2 regions of the Ruminococcus sp. AF17-1AC genome follow, and region 2 is predicted to be linked to the other one. Evidence: predicted binding sites of a transcription regulator. Region 2 holds the regulator's gene; the other holds the start of a gene.
What was found. Region 2 encodes HrcA, which represses chaperone genes, less so after heat shock. Its sites were predicted from a motif close to TGTTAGCACTCNNNNNNNNNGAGTGCTAACA; they were not measured.

Region 1: htpG (molecular chaperone HtpG) is a predicted target of HrcA. The motif match lies at 4,112-4,142, and genes of this name have one in related genera.

Annotation. Positions count from the first base shown of each region.
Region 1 is NZ_QTWZ01000004.1:4,353-12,670, forward strand. Features, by position in the region: gene DWW81_RS03850 (CorA family divalent cation transporter) at 1-896, shown strand, start outside; gene DWW81_RS03855 (hypothetical protein) at 1,045-1,383, shown strand; gene proS (proline--tRNA ligase) at 1,409-2,851, shown strand; gene DWW81_RS03865 (type II CAAX endopeptidase family protein) at 2,920-3,945, opposite strand; gene htpG (molecular chaperone HtpG) at 4,198-6,087, shown strand; gene DWW81_RS03875 (PRD domain-containing protein) at 6,422-7,258, shown strand; gene DWW81_RS03880 (PTS transporter subunit IIABC) at 7,364-8,318, shown strand, end outside.
Region 2 is NZ_QTWZ01000010.1:38,776-47,093, forward strand. Features, by position in the region: gene DWW81_RS08145 (stage II sporulation protein P) at 1-23, opposite strand, end outside; gene sfsA (DNA/RNA nuclease SfsA) at 83-769, opposite strand; gene DWW81_RS08155 (hypothetical protein) at 992-1,816, shown strand; gene DWW81_RS08160 (hypothetical protein) at 1,846-2,595, shown strand; gene hrcA (heat-inducible transcriptional repressor HrcA) at 2,818-3,876, shown strand; gene grpE (nucleotide exchange factor GrpE) at 3,869-4,471, shown strand; gene dnaK (molecular chaperone DnaK) at 4,535-6,409, shown strand; gene dnaJ (molecular chaperone DnaJ) at 6,567-7,718, shown strand; gene DWW81_RS08185 (metal-dependent transcriptional regulator) at 7,805-8,176, opposite strand.

The DNA.
Region 1 (8,318 bases), on a different contig from region 2:
AGGGTTCACTTGAAGAAATAACACCGGCACAGCTAAGCGAACAAACTTGCTCGGCTGTGTTTATTACCGACTCTGCTCACGCAGAGGAAACCCTCAGAACGGCGAACATAACCTACGAGGGCGTGATATCCCTGCGTGACGTTGTGTTCTGTAAGATAGAATCACAGCCTTTCTGTCTGGCAGGCACGCTTTCTATCCCCAAGCTTCTTGACATAAAGGGAAGCCGACACAGGATACAGTTTTTTATCGACAACAAAAACATGGTGATAATAGACGATGAGGAGTTTTCGCTCAGGCTAGTCCAACGCATACAGAGAAGCAGGCATAATCAGGGAGAGAGCAGGGAGCATTTTATCTACAATTTTTTCAGCGAATTTATGCTCCGTGACACCGAGCTTCTTGCGGAACATGAGCAAAAGCTTATGGAGCTTGAGGAAAACGTAAACGATGGCAAGACGGACGATTTTCTTGAAACCATAACGCCTATCAGAAAAGAGCTTCTTATTTTGAGAAGCTACTATGATGAAATAATGGATCTGGGCAGAGAGCTTGAAGAGGACGAGAACGGCTTCTTTGAGAAAAAGCAGAAAAAATATTTCGGCACTATCTCAGACCGTGCCGACAGGCTCATGGGCAGAACTGTACATCTTCTTGAATATGCAACGCAGGTGCGAGATGCTTATCAGTCCCATGTCAATGCTCAGCAGAACAAGAATATGGAGTTTCTTACGGTCATATCCACTATATTTTTCCCTCTGACCCTTATCACGGGCTGGTATGGCATGAACTTTCAGAATATGCCCGAACTCAAAGAGGGGTATCCGGGTGTTATAGCTCTTAGTATAATAGTAGTGATAGTGTGTATAATCTTTTTCAAACGAAAGAAAATGCTTTAAGGCGGACTTTGTTCCGCCTTTTTTCGTGCTAAAGGTCAGAAATGGCGGTAAATTCATATTTCACCTCTTGAATTTGGATGATAATTGTGCTATAATAACTTTATGTTTGCGAAAAGAGGTGACTTGTCTGAATAAAGAATTACTGCTATTGCTGTTGAAGCTGGCAGCAGGCTGTGTCGTAATAATGACCTTTATCGTCATTGCCTGCCTTATCACTCCGAAAATAGCACGATTTATTGAAAAACGTCACCCTGAGCTTGCCGAAAAGGACGATCCCGAAAGGGTGGACGGTGAGAATACAGGGAATGATCCTGAGAACTATAAGGTACAGGGCATATTTGATAAGTCCCACATTGACGGCTGGGATCCCAACTATAAGATATATAACGAGGATATCTATGCTCTTAATTTTAAAAAGAAAAAGAAGAATGTCAGCAGTGAAGCTGTTAAAAAAGACGACGGCAACAAGAATAATGACAATGCCTGAATGATATAAGAAAGAGGTTTTATAAATGGCTAAGGATAAGAAAATGGTTGATGCGATAACCTCCATGGACGAGGATTTCGCAAAGTGGTATACTGATATATGTATGAAGGCTGAGCTTGTTTCATACACAAGCGTAAAAGGCTGTATGGTAATAAGACCTTACGGCTACGCAATATGGGAGAATATCCAACATATACTTGACACAAAGTTCAAGGAGCTTGGACATGAAAATGTTTGCATGCCTATGTTTATCCCTGAGAGCCTGCTTCAGAAGGAGAAAGACCACGTTGAGGGCTTTGCACCTGAGGTAGCTTGGGTAACATACGGCGGAAGTGAAAAGCTTGAAGACAGACTTTGCGTAAGACCAACGTCTGAAACGCTTTTCTGCGAGCATTATGCTAATATAGTCCATTCCTACAGAGATCTTCCTAAGCTTTACAATCAGTGGGTATCTGTTGTACGTTGGGAAAAAACAACAAGACCATTTCTTCGTTCAAGAGAGTTCCTGTGGCAGGAGGGTCATACTATCCACGAGACACCTGAGGAGGCTATCGAGGAGACAGAGAGAATGCTCAACGTATACGCTGATTTCTGCGAGCAGCAGCTTGCTATGCCGGTCGTAAAGGGCAGAAAGACAGAGAGCGACAAGTTCGCAGGTGCAGAAGCAACATACGCTATCGAGGCTCTTATGCACGACGGCAAGGCTTTGCAGGCAGGCACTTCGCATTACTTTGGCGATGGCTTTGCAAAGGCTTTCGATATCACTTATACCGGAAGAGATAATAAGCTTGCACACCCATTCCAGACATCATGGGGCGTTACGACAAGGCTTATCGGTGCAGTTATAATGACACACGGCGACGATAACGGACTTGTTCTGCCACCTGCTGTTGCACCTGTTCAGGTAGTTATCGTGCCTATAGCACAGCACAAAGAGGGCGTTCTTGACAAGGCTAACGAGCTTTACAACACACTTAAAAATGCAGGCATAAGAGTTAAGCTCGACGATTCAGAGCAGTCACCTGGCTGGAAGTTTGCACAGTATGAGATGAAGGGCGTTCCTGTAAGACTTGAAATTGGTCCAAAGGATATTGAGAACGATCAGTGTGTGCTTGTTACAAGACACAACAGAGAAAAGGTATTCTGCAAGCTTGGTGAGCTTGTTGAAACAGTAAATGAAAGACTTCAGGCTGTTCATGATGGTCTTTATGCGAAGGCACTTGAAAACAGAGAAAGACGTACCTATGTTTGCAAGACACTTGACGAGATAACAAAGGCTCTTGAGGAAAAGGGCGACGGCTTTGTTAAGGCAATGTGGTGCGGCGATGAAGCTTGCGAGGATAAGGTAAAGGAACTCACAGGAGTAGGTTCAAGATGTATCCCGTTCGAGCAGGAAGAGATAACAGATACCTGCGTATGCTGTGGAAAACCAGCAAAGCATATGGTACTTTGGGGCAAGGCATACTAATTAACTTTTGGATATAAAAATAACGGGCGGCTGTCAACTTAGTGTTGGCAGTCACCCGTTTTGTTTTATCAGCTGTTTGCTTGGACAAGACTCTTTATTATCGGCACGATAAGGCAGAGCATATATACTATAGTGGCAGGGTTTGTAAAGACGTATCTGCGACATTCTTTCGGTGTAAGCACGTTTTCGCTGTCATCAATGATAAGCTTTTTAAGGCTTGTGAAAAGAACCATAAAGCCTGCCAGACCTATGACTATCTCAGCAACGCTCATGAAGGTTTCATAGTGTTCAAGCCCTATCGCATCAGATATGGACGAGAAGTTTGCAAGCAGATTGTTTAGACAGTGTATTATAACTGTTGGCAGTATCGAGCCGCACTTTGCGGCGATAATAGCGTAAACAAGTCCTGTGCCGAATGCCGAAGCCGCCTGAGGGATATTTCCGTGCATAAGTCCGAATGCAAGTGCCGAGAAAAGCACCGCCGCACCCCTTCCGTATGGGCTTAGAGCCGTGAGGATCGCTCCACGGTAGATAAATTCCTCCACGATAGGGGCTATTATCACAACGTATGAGAACTGCACTATTACTGCAAGGGCAGAGGGCTGATGAATGGAAAAATCGCTTGTGGGAACTGTCACTCCGTTTTGACCAAGTATACCCGTGAGGATAGATGTGAGCTGTGACAGCAGAATGTTTATCACAAAGCAGGCTGAAAACCATTTTAACCCTTTTACTGCCGTGCCTTTTTTCGGCTTTATGAAGCTTGATTCTCGTTTTCGGAAAAGTATAGCAAAAACTATCCCAAAAACAAGCACGCTCATAAGAGTGATAAACAAATTTGCCGTCATGGAAAAAGTAGTTGAGCTTATAAAAGCGGTCTGCTTTTTCAGATAGCTGAGAACTGCCGAGTAGCTAAGAGTGATTTTTCCTGAGTGATAAGTGTATGCAACGTAAAAGAATAACACTGCGAATATCCTGTTTAGCAGGTTGTATAAAATGAGCAGAAGTGAAATTTTCACGCAATCTATAGTAAGAAGTTTCTTTTCCTGCTGTTTTTCAGGGGTCAGCAGAGAAACAGACTTTTTGGTAGTCAAATATTATTCCTCCCTTGTTCGGTCTTATCTATATATTATAACACACAACATGGTGCTTTTGCAAATGGTATTTTGTCAGGTATGTGATGAAATATTATGGATTTGTAAATAAATAAGAGAAATTTTGTGATAACTATTGCATTTTATCAACCTTGTTGTATAATATAATTAGCACTCAAATAGATAGAGTGCTAATTATATGGAACAGTATTCAAAGAAAGTAAAATATTATTAAGGAAAGGTCGAGATTTTATGCAGACAAAAGAATTTAAGGCAGAATCAAAAAGACTGCTCGATATGATGATCAATTCGATCTACACTCATAAGGAGATTTTTCTCAGAGAGATAATCTCAAATGCAAGCGACGCTATTGATAAGCTGTATTTCAAGTCCCTGACAGACACTTCTGTGGGAATGAAAAAGAGCGACTTCGCTATCAATATCGCTATCGACAAGGAAAACAGAACGCTTACAGTTTCTGATAACGGCATCGGTATGACCGAGGAGGATCTTGAAAACAACCTTGGTACTATCGCAAACTCAGGCTCGTTCGCTTTCAAGAAAGACAATGACCTTGGGGACGATGTTGATATCATCGGTCAGTTCGGTGTAGGCTTCTATTCTACTTTTATGGTAGCAAAGGAAGTTACCGTTGTAACAAAGGCTTTCGGCAGCGATCAGGCTTATAAGTGGACATCTGACGGCGTTGAGGGCTACACAATAGAAGAGTGTGACAAGCCTGACGGCGTCGGTACAACTATCACACTGAAACTCAAGGACGATACTGATGACGAGAAGTATTCAACATATCTTGATCAGTATCAGATACAGTCACTTGTAAAGAAATATTCTGACTACATCAGATTCCCTATCAGAATGGAAGTCGAGCATACTCATTATAATGAGGAGGGCAAAGAGCCTGAGGTACACAAGGCTATCGAAACTCTTAACAGCATGACCCCTATCTGGAAGAAGAACAAGAGCGAGCTAAAGGACGAGGATTACAACAACTTCTACATGGAGAAGTTCGGCGACTATGAGCCGCCTATTGCACATATCCATTCAAAGAACGAGGGCGTTGCAACATATGACGCACTGCTTTACATACCTGCCCGTGCGCCTTTTGACTATTACTCAAAGGACTATGAAAAGGGACTCCAGCTTTATTCAAGCGGTGTAATGATAATGGAAAAATGTGCAGACCTGCTTCCTGACTGGTTCAGCTTTGTAAAGGGCGTTGTTGACTCTGAGGATCTCTCGCTGAACATCTCCCGTGAGCTTTTACAGCAGGACAGACAGCTCAAGATAATCGCAAAGAACCTTGAAAAGTCCATAAAGAACGAGCTTGCAAAGCTTCTGAAAAACGATCGTGAGAAGTATGAGAAGTTCTACAGCGTATTCGGACTTCAGTTCAAGTTCGGTATCTATCAGTCATATGGTGCTGCAAACGAAACTCTGAAAGACCTTCTTATGTTCCCGTCCTCATTTGACGGCAAGAACGTTACACTCAAAGAGTATGTTTCAAGAATGAAGGAAGATCAGAAAGAGATCTACTATGCTTGCGGCGAAACAAAGGAAAGGATCGAAATGCTCCCTCAGCTTGAAAAGATCAAGGATAAGGGCTATGAAGTTCTTTACTTTACACAGGACGTTGACGAGTTCGCTATCAAGGTGATGATAAACTATGACGGCAAGCCTTTCAAGTCCATAAGCGACGCTGACCTCGACCTTGACACAGAGGAAGAAAAGGAAGAGGCTAAAAAGCTTGACGAAGAGAACAAGGATATGTTCACTTTCATGCAGGAAGCTATCGCTGACAAGGTAAAGACTGTCCGTCTTTCAAAGAAGCTTAAAACTCACCCTGTTTGTCTTTCATCAGACGGCAGCATAACTATCGAAATGGAGAAAGTCCTCAACGCTATGCCTCAGAATGACGGCAACAAGGTAAAGGCTGAAAAGGCTCTGGAGATAAATCCAAACCACCCTATCTTTGAGAAGCTGAAAGATCTCTATGCTAACGATAAGGACAAGCTGAAAGACTATGCAAAGCTTCTTTACGATCAGGCTTTGCTTATCGAGGGTATGTCTATCGACAACCCTGTTGAGTTTGCAAACCTTGTTTGCGAGCTTATGACAAAGTAATAAAGCTATACAGATACTCTCTTAACATACCGAAAGCCGTGGGAACAGCAGTGTTTCCACGGCTTTTTTGTGCTTTTCAGGCTGATGATTGTAGATTTTATACAAAACAAAATGAGTTTATTTGTTAAAAAAACAGATTTGGAAAACAAATTTTATGTACGCTGTTGACAAATAAATGTAGGTGTGTTAATATAATTATAGTGAAATTGATACATAACATCTTTTATTGGAGTGTTACCTTTCATTTATAGACTGGGCATGACCAACTTTGTACGGACATATTGTATGGGTTCGTATTAAGGTTGGTTTTTTTGATTTTATAGGGGGATCTTTAATGAAAATAATCAAGGTGATAAATAATAACACCGTAAGCGTCATTGACGATAAAGGAAAAGAGCAGATAATCTCAGGCAAGGGAATAGGCTTCGGAAAAAAATACGGCGACGAGCCTGACAAGGATAAAATACAGAAAATGTATTTTGTTACAGACTCAGAGCTTAGAAAAAGGCTTATCGAGTGCCTGACCGAGATACCATATGAGCATATAAAGCTTACGGCAGATCTTGTGGACTATATTTCTTCACATATCGACGGAAAGCTCAACGAGTCGCTAATAATAACACTTTCAGACCACATCTCATTTGCCATTGAAAGAAAAAAGCAGGGGCTTGAATTTGAAAACCCTCTTATGGACGCCATAAGCGACTGCTTCCCGAAGGAGCTTGCTCTTGGAAGATATTGCGTGGCGGAGATATATCAGCGTTTGGGAGTTGAGCTAAGTGGCGATGAAGCAGGCTTTATCGCAATGCACATCATAAACGCAAGGCTCGGCACAAAAATGGGACAGATACAGGATATCACCAAAATGGTGAACGGCTGTGCAGAGATCGCGGACGCTTGTTTGTCAGGAAAGATAAACAAAACTTCGGTGGCATATGAAAGATTTCTTGTGCATTTAAAATATCTTGCGAAAAGGCTCTTCAAATCTCAGGAGCTTCCTAATGTTCTCAGCAGGGACGAGGAGTTCGCTGATATCATAAAAAAGAAATTCAAAAAGCAGTATAAATGTGCAAAGCATATGCAGGATCATATTTTGAAGAATTATGCTAAAACTATATCGGAAGATGAAATGATAACTCTTTCGATTCATCTGAAGAAAATAAGCGGATAGGCATTATTGCCACAGCTTATATAATGTATTCGCTGCGGTATTATCATTAACGGTACCATAATGATAATTCGACTGAGATATAATTTTTTGGAGGATATTATTATTATGAAGGATAAAATTTTCGGCGTATTGCAGCGTGTGGGACGCTCTTTCATGCTCCCTATCGCACTGCTGCCGGTGGCGGGTCTGCTTCTTGGAATAGGCAGCTCTTTCACCAACGCCACAACTATCGAAACCTATCATCTTGGCAAATTCATCTATGAGGGCGGTGTGCTTTACACTATCCTCGACATAATGAGCAAAACGGGAAGCGCCGTTTTCGATAACCTTGCGCTTCTGTTTGCAATGGGCGTTGCTATCGGAATGGCAAAGAAGGAAAAAGAAGTCGCAGCCCTTTCGGGTGCTATCGCCTATATCGTAATGAACACCACTATCAGCGCGCTTATCACCGCAAAGGGCGGCGTTGAGGCAATGGCAGAAAACTCCACAACGTCAGTGCTTGGTATCACCACCCTGCAAATGGGCGTTTTCGGCGGTATCCTTGTAGGACTTGGCGTTGCGGCACTGCACAACAAGTTCTATAAAACAGAACTTCCGCAGGTGCTTTCATTCTTTGGCGGAACAAGATTTGTTCCTATCGTTTCAACTGTCACATACCTTATCGTTGGTATCATAATGTTCTATCTGTGGCCTATCGTACAGCTTGGTATCTCAAAGCTTGGCGTGCTCGTTCTCAACTCAGGCTATGCAGGCACATGGATATATGGAATACTTGAACGTGCTCTTATCCCATTCGGACTTCATCACGTTTTCTATATGCCTTTCTGGCAGACAGAGCTTGGCGGCTCGATGATGATAGACGGCAACATGGTAGCAGGCGCACAGAACATCTTCTTTGCAGAGCTTGCTTCAAAGTCAACAGAAGTTTTCTCAGTATCGGCAACAAGATTTATGGCAGGAAAATTCCCGTTCATGATATTTGGTCTTCCTGCTGCAGCATTTGCAATGTACAAAACTGCTCGTCCTGAAAAGAAAAAGGTAGTAGGAAGCTTGCTTCTGT
Region 2 (8,318 bases):
AGGCAGACTTTCTTTATATCCAATGCCGTCACTCCCGTATACATCTTAGTATTATAATGTATATGCAGGACGAGCCGTCATATTACCTGCCCAGCTTCACCTTAACAGGCTTGCCCACTGTCATAGAGTCATGGGTCACGTTGCAGTCATAGCATAGTATCTTCACGCCCTTTCGTGAAGCTTTCTCCAAAGCCTCTCCGAACTCAGGGTGAGTGTCATAATTTGGAGTGAAATATTTCACATCGCTCATCTGAACGAGTATCATTATATAAGACTCATACCCCTCATCAAGACAGTGAGAAAGCTCCTCTATATGCTTCACCCCACGGAGGGTAGGAGCGTCAGGGAAAAGCACAACGCCGTCTTTCTCCAGCGTACAGCCCTTTACCTCCATGAAAATTTTTCTGTCCTGCGACTCTAAGTAAAAATCAAAGCGTGAATTGCCGTATTTCTTTTCGGGATAGACCGAGAAGCCCTCGCCAAAGGGTCTGTTCTCTCTCAGCCACTCCCCTACCGCCTTATTCGGGGCTTGGCTGTCCATGTTTATGAGCCTGTCACCTTTTTCCACTGCAACAAGGTCAAAAGCGGTCTTTCTTGACGCACTGTCTGAATGCTCAAGCCAAACAGTACACCCCTCGATCAAAAGCTCTTTGCATCTGCCCGTATTTTTCACATGGCAGACCTCAGACTTGCCGTCTATCTCAACGTTTGCGATAAACCTGTTCGGTCTTGATAGAAATTTGCCTTTATGTATATTATCGTATCTCATAATTCGCTCCTTGTATTCTTACTATTCACATTATACCACAAATATGTTTGATTATAAATACCTAAATCATGCATTCTTAGCTTTGCTGATTTGTGGTTCGATACAAAAAGGGAAAAATATTTCACAAAATCTATTGACGTTATTTGTGAAATATGTTATAGTTTTGAGTATAGGTTATATAACAATAATAATTTATTAAAATTTTAGAAAGAGGTATTTATAATGAAAAAAATAACTGCACTTCTCGTTTCACTTATAATGTCATGCGCAGTAATGGCAGGCTGTTCTGACAGCAGTTCTTCAAGCTCATCAAAAGCAGACAGCACATCAAAGGCAGAAACAAGCGCAGCCGCTGACGAGTCAACTGCTTCAGAAGCAGGCACAGCCACAGATCTCGAGGATACTCTCACAGCGCAGTATACAAAGAAGATACAGGGCGAGAGCCTTGCTATCGACATGACAGTGGCAAGCGAATATGACAATTCATCAGCCGTTGTTGAGATAGCAGGCGGCAATATGCACATGAAAATGAACTTTATGGGCGTGGATATGGATATCTATAGTATCGACGGAGTTATGTACACACTTGACAGCGAGTCAAAAACGTATTACACTGTTGATATGGAAGAATCTATCGACGACTTCAAGAGCGAAATAGGCTACGGCATTAACGACAGCTACAAGTTCATAAGCTCTGAAACAACTGACGACGGTCTTATCTGCGAAACTTTTGAAAACACAGAAGATCCTGATATCGAGCTTGAATCAGGCGTAACTCTCGACACAAGCGATTCTGACGATCATTCTTTCACAACAACATTCAAGTATTACTTCAATGCTGACACAAAGGATATTGTTAAGATAGAAACTATCTCTGACGGCTCAACGACTACTGTTACAGTAAACTCATTCACAACTGAAAACGTTGAAGTCAAACTCCCTGACGATTTTGACAGTTGGACAGAGCAGTCTTTCGATATGAGCACTGACGATATCCCTTATGACGCTGAACTCGATGTTGAGTCAGGCGCTGAGTCAGCCGAGTAATTCTTGTCATTTTTCGGAGGCAAAATATTATGAACAAGAAAATGGTAACTATTATTGCAGCTTTGGCAATGTGTACAGCAATGGCAGGCTGCTCGGAGAGCGATACTGCAAGCTCTTCAAAGGCTGAAACAACTACTACAACGACGGCTGCCGCAGAATCGGCTGCTCCTGTTGAAAGCACAGCAGACGAAAGCTCCGCTGACAGCACTTCCACAAGCGCAGGCACAACAGATTATGACGTTGACGGTGATTTCAGAGCTTTCGAGCAGATGAAAGACAAGTATGAGGGCAACTATCTTGCGAACCTTACAGGTCAGATGTCAAACAACGGCACAAAGTATGCTATCTGCATAAAGGACGGCAAGGCTTATCAGGCACTCACAGTTCAGGGCATGAAGTCATACACAGTTTGCCCTGGCGACGGAAAGCTTTACAACGTTTCAGAAGGCACGACCACCTACAGCATTGAGAACGACGACGGAAATCAGTGGAAGTCAGCCGACATTCTTTTCGGCGCGACCCTCGATTTTGACCACGCATATATTGACACAACAACAAACGTTGTTCAAGAGTATTATAACCTCGACAGCAGTGTTTCAGGCGGTGAGGGTCAGATAGTTTACGGCTTTGACGGTGCTACATATGACCTTAAGCAGGTAGTTCTGCTCCCAGAGGGTGCTGACGAATCAAGTGCAGTTTACTTCACTGTAGATTCCATAGGCGAAGCGGACGACAGCCTACTTGCTGTTCCTGATCTTTCTGCTTATACAAAAGAATAATTTTATCTGATCTTTTTCCAACATCGGGCGGACAGACCACTGCGGTCTGCCCGCTTTTTTTGCATTTTCAGCAAAGCGTTGTGCAATATGACGGAAAAGAAGTTCAAATATTTTTGAAATTTGTGAGAAAAATAGTCTTAAACCCCTTGACAAAATCGTCAAAAGGGTATAAACTATACTTAGCACTCGAGAAGAAAGAGTGCTAACACTTAAATACAATAAGTGCTAACAAGAAGAACGGGTGGTGAGCAAATGGACGACCGCAAGCTGAAAATACTTTCAGCGGTAGTCAATGAATATATCGTAACAGGCGAGCCTGTAGGCTCAAAGGCGATAATGGCTCACGTCAAAGCGTCCTCAGCGACCATAAGAAATGAAATGGCAGAGCTTGAGAAGCAAGGCTATCTCGAGCAGCCACACACCTCCGCAGGCAGAATACCAACATATAAGGGCTACAGGCTTTATGTTGACCAGCTCATGGAGCAAAACCAGCTTACAGCAAATGAAAAGAAGATGCTGGATTCAATGATACCGCAGGAATATGTCACAGAGGAAGACCTTGTGAACAAGGCTTCAATGGCATTGGCGGATCTTACGAAATGTGCGGCGGTGGTCGCAAACGCAACGCCAAAGTTCTCGCTTATCTCAAAGGTAGAGGTAATACCTACAGGAAAGAGAATGTACGTTATTTTGATGATAACGTCCAACGGCTCTATTAAGAATAAGGTTTGCCGATTGGAGTTCGACCTCAGTCAGGATCAGCTTGAGTTTTTTGATAACTTCGTAAAGGAAAATCTCAACGGCGTGCCTATCGACAGTCTTTCGGACGCTTATCTTGAAAAGCTCACAGAAGCAATGGGAACGTACATGATGACCCTTTCACCGCTTGTTTCCGAGATAATGAAGATGACAAAGGAAATGAGCAGCGTGTCTATCAAAGGTCAGAGTAATCTTCTCACCTGCAAGGATTTCAACCAAAATGAGATAATAAGCTTTCTCGATAATCAGAAGGAGCTTAAAGGATTTATTGACGATACGTTCTCAGGGCTTCACGTTATGTTCTCCCCTGAGCGTGACGGGTTTGTTATCCACAACTCCTCTATTATAACAGCTCCGTTCTCAAAGGACGGCAAAACAGCAGGTGCGCTGGGGCTTATAGGTCCTATGAGGCTCGACTATGCGAAGTTTATCCCATATCTCGAGTATTTCACAGGAAAGATATCGGAAATGATATCCGAAAAGCCACAAGAGCAAAACAAAGAAGATGACGAAAATGAATAAAAAGGAAGGCAGGCGGCGTAAATTGAGTAAGGAAACTGAAAAGGACACCGAGCTTGAAAAAGAGGAAAACACCTCTGCTGAAAGCGAAGAAGTAAAAGAAGCGGCGGATACCGCAGAGAATGCCACTGAGGATACAGAGAAAAAGGCGGAGGAGAGCGAAACAGAAAAGCTGAAAAAAGAGCTTGCCGAAGCAAATGACAAGTATCTCAGACTTATGGCTGAATATGATAACTTCAGAAAAAGAAGCGCAAAAGAAAGACTGGAGCTTACAGACACAGCAAAGGGAAATGTGATAAACGGCTTCCTGCCGGTGTTTGATAACTTTGAAAGAGCGTTAGGCACAGAAACTCAGGACGCAGTTTATAAACAGGGCGTTGAAATGATATTCAATCAGTTCAGCGACGCTCTGAAAAAGCTCAACGTTGAGGTCATGGAGCTTGCAGGCAAGGAATTTGACCCGAACGTTGCAACGGCGGTCAGCACAGTTGACGACCCTGACCTCGGTGAAAATATTGTGGCGCAGGTGCTTCAAAACGGCTACACCATAGGCGGCAAGGTCATAAGACACGCAATGGTAATAGTAGCAAACCCATAAACAAAGACATCGGGACTTAAGGTCTTGATATAAATTAAGTAAATTTTGAAAGGACTTGATCTTATGAGCAAAATCATCGGTATAGATTTAGGTACAACAAACTCTTGTGTAGCAGTTATGGAGGGCGGCGAAGCCGTTGTTATCCCTAACAGTGAGGGTGCAAGAACAACTCCGTCAGTAGTTGGCGTTTCAAAGAACGGCGACAGACTTATCGGTCAGGTAGCAAAAAGACAGGCTGTTACAAACTATGACAACACTGTAATTTCTATCAAAAGACATATGGGCTCTGACTACAAGGCTCACATGGGCGGCAAGGATTACACTCCACAGGAGATCTCAGCTATGATACTCCAGAAGCTGAAAGCTGACGCTGAGGCTTATCTGGGTGAAAAGGTAACAGAGGCTGTTATCACAGTTCCTGCTTACTTCACAGACGCACAAAGACAGGCTACTAAGGACGCAGGTCAGATCTCAGGTTTGACAGTAAAGAGAATCATCAATGAGCCAACAGCCGCTGCACTTTCTTACGGTATCGATAAGGAAGATGATCAGAAGGTAATGGTTTATGACCTTGGCGGCGGTACGTTCGATGTATCTATCATCGAAATGGGCGACGGTGTTACAGAAGTTCTTGCTACAGCAGGTAACAACCACCTGGGCGGCGACGACTTCGACCAGAGAATTATCGACTGGATGATCGCAGAGTTCAAGAAGACTGAGGGCGTTGACCTCTCAGGAGATAAAATGGCAATGCAGAGACTCAAGGAAGCTGCTGAAAAGGCTAAGATAGAGCTTTCTTCTACTGCTTCATCAACTATCTCTCTCCCATTCATCACAGCAGACGCTACAGGTCCAAAGCATCTTGAAATGACACTTACACAGGCTAAGTTCAACGAAATGACAGCAGACCTTGTTGAGTCAACAATGGGACCAGTTCGTCAGGCACTTTCAGACTCAGGTCTGTCAGCTAACGACCTCCAGAAAGTCCTTATGGTCGGCGGTTCTTCAAGAATACCAGCCGTTCAGGAAGCTGTTAAGAAATTCCTTGGCAAAGAGCCATTCAAGGGCATCAACCCGGATGAGTGCGTAGCACTTGGCGCTGCATATCAGGGCGGTGTACTTGCAGGCGACGTTAAGGACGGTCTGCTCCTCCTCGATGTAACTCCACTGTCACTTGGTCTTGAAACAATGGGCGGTATCTGCACAAAGATCATCGAGAGAAACACAACTATACCTACAAAGAAGTCACAGATATTCTCAACTGCCGCTGATAATCAGTCAGCTGTTGATATCAACGTACTTCAGGGTGAGCGTGAGTTCGCTAAGGACAACAAACAGCTCGGTATGTTCAGACTTGACGGAATCGCTCCTGCTCCAAGAGGCGTTCCACAGATCGAGGTAACATTCGATATCGACGCTAACGGTATCGTACACGTTTCTGCTAAGGATCTTGGCACAGGCAAGGAGCAGAACATCACTATCACTTCTTCAACAAATATGTCTAAGGACGATATAGATAAGGCTGTCAAGGAAGCTGAGGCATTCGCAGCAGAGGACGCTAAGAAGAAAGAGGACGTTGACGCTAGAAACGCTGCTGACCAGCTTTGCTTCCAGGCTGAAAAGTCACTGGGCGAGTTCGGCGACAAGGTAGACGCTGCTGACAAGTCAGCTTGTCAGGCTAAGATAGACGCTCTTAAGGAAGCCCTCAAGGGTACTGATATCGAGACTATCAAGGCTAAGCACAAGGAGCTTGAGGAAACATTCCAGGGCGTTGCAACTAAGGTATATCAGCAGGCTGCACAGGCACAGCAGGCAGCAGGCGGTGCCGCAGGCTTTGACCCTAACAACATGGGCGGAGCAAATGGCGGCAGCAACGGCGGCGCTTCAAACAACGGCGGCGACGACGTTATAGACGCTGAATTTACTGACGCAGAATAAATCATAACGGCTGCCTCTGCTCCGATTTTCCGAGCAGGGGCTATTGCCGTATTAAAAGGCTGTGTGAAAAGCGTGAAAGGACTATACTTACAAAAAGGAGGCAAGCCCATGCCCCAAGACTTTCACGATCTGCAGCTTACAGAGCATGGGCGTTTATATGGCTGAAAAAAGAGATTACTATGAAGTGCTTGGCGTTTCTAAAACTGCCACAGACGATGAATTAAAAAAGGCATTCCGTAAGCTTGCAAAGCAGTATCACCCTGACCTTCACCCCGGCGACAAAGCGTGCGAGGAAAAGTTCAAGGAAGTAAATGAAGCTTATGAGGTGCTTTCAGATAAAGATAAAAGAGCAAGATATGACCAGTTTGGTCACGCAGGCGTAGACCCGAACTACGGTGCAGGCGGCGGAGCAGGTGCAGGAGGCTTCGGCGGATTTGGCGATATGGGCGATATTTTCGATTCCATTTTCGGTGGATTTGGCGGAGGCTTCGGTGGCGGACGTTCTGCTAACCCTAACGCACCAAGACGTGGCGAGGATATAAGAGCGAACGTTGTTCTTGACTTCATGGAAGCCTGCAAGGGCAAGACCGTGAAAATTCGCATAAACAGAGCCGAAAAATGTCCTGACTGTCACGGCACAGGCGCAGCCGCCGGCTCTTCACCTAAGACCTGTCCTGACTGCCACGGCACCGGTACAGTAAGGATAACACAGAGAACGCCTTTCGGAAACATCGCTCAGACCACGACTTGCAGTCGCTGTGGCGGTAAGGGTCAGATAATCGACAACCCTTGTCATACCTGCAACGGTCAGGGCAGAGTAAAGAAGGTATCTGAAAAGGAGATAAACGTTCCTGCTGGCATCGACGATGGTCAGACACTTAGAGTAGGCGGTGAGGGCAACTGCGGTATAAACGGAGGTCCTAACGGCGACCTGCACATCAACATTACAGTTCGACCTGACCCTATTTTCGAACGTGACGGCTATGACGTATGGACAGAGATACCGCTTACTTATGCACAGGCTACTCTCGGTGACGAGATAACAGTTCCTACAGTTGACGGCAAGGTAAAATACACAGTGCCGGAGGGTACACAGACAGGCACAGTGTTCCGCCTGAGAGGCAAGGGCATAAAGAAGGTAAACAGAAACGACCACGGCGACCACTACGTTCGTGTAACAGTTGAAGTTCCACGCAATCTGACCAAAGAGCAGAAAGAAAAGCTCCGTGACTACGAAAAGTCCCTCGGTGAAAAGAACTACGCAAAGCGCAAAACATTCTTTGACAAGCTCAAAGACAAATTCAAATAACAAAAAGGAGAACGGCACAAAGCTGTTCTCCCTTTTTGTTTGCAATAAAAAATGCCGCAGGAAGACCCACGGCAATTATCATCTTATCAAGCCATACCTGTGTGCTTTTTGATAGCCGCAAAGGACTCCGCACTGATAACGTGTTCCATACGGCAAGCGTCCTCTACTGCAACTTTCTCGTCAACACCAAGCTTTATGAGCCACTGTGAAAGCAACGTATGACGCTCATACATTTTCTCGGCTATCTCCAAGCCCTTGTCTGTCAAACGAATATAACCGTCCTTGTCAACAGTTATATAGCCGTTCTCACGGAGATTTTTCATTGCCACACTTACGCTCGGCTTTGAAAACTCAAGTTCGTTTACTATATCTATGCTTCTTACCTCGCCTTTGCCCTTGCGCTGGCTGAGAATAAGTATCGTTTCGAGATAATTTTCAGCTGATTCTCTTATCTGCATTATAACGTCCCTCCCTAGAACAAGTTTGTCATCAGGTCATTACGACTATTATATCACATTTCAAACCGCATTTCAAGTGCAAGCACGCTTTTTCAGCGATTTCGATAAACTTTACATCAATGAATTGTGTTGATATACAAAG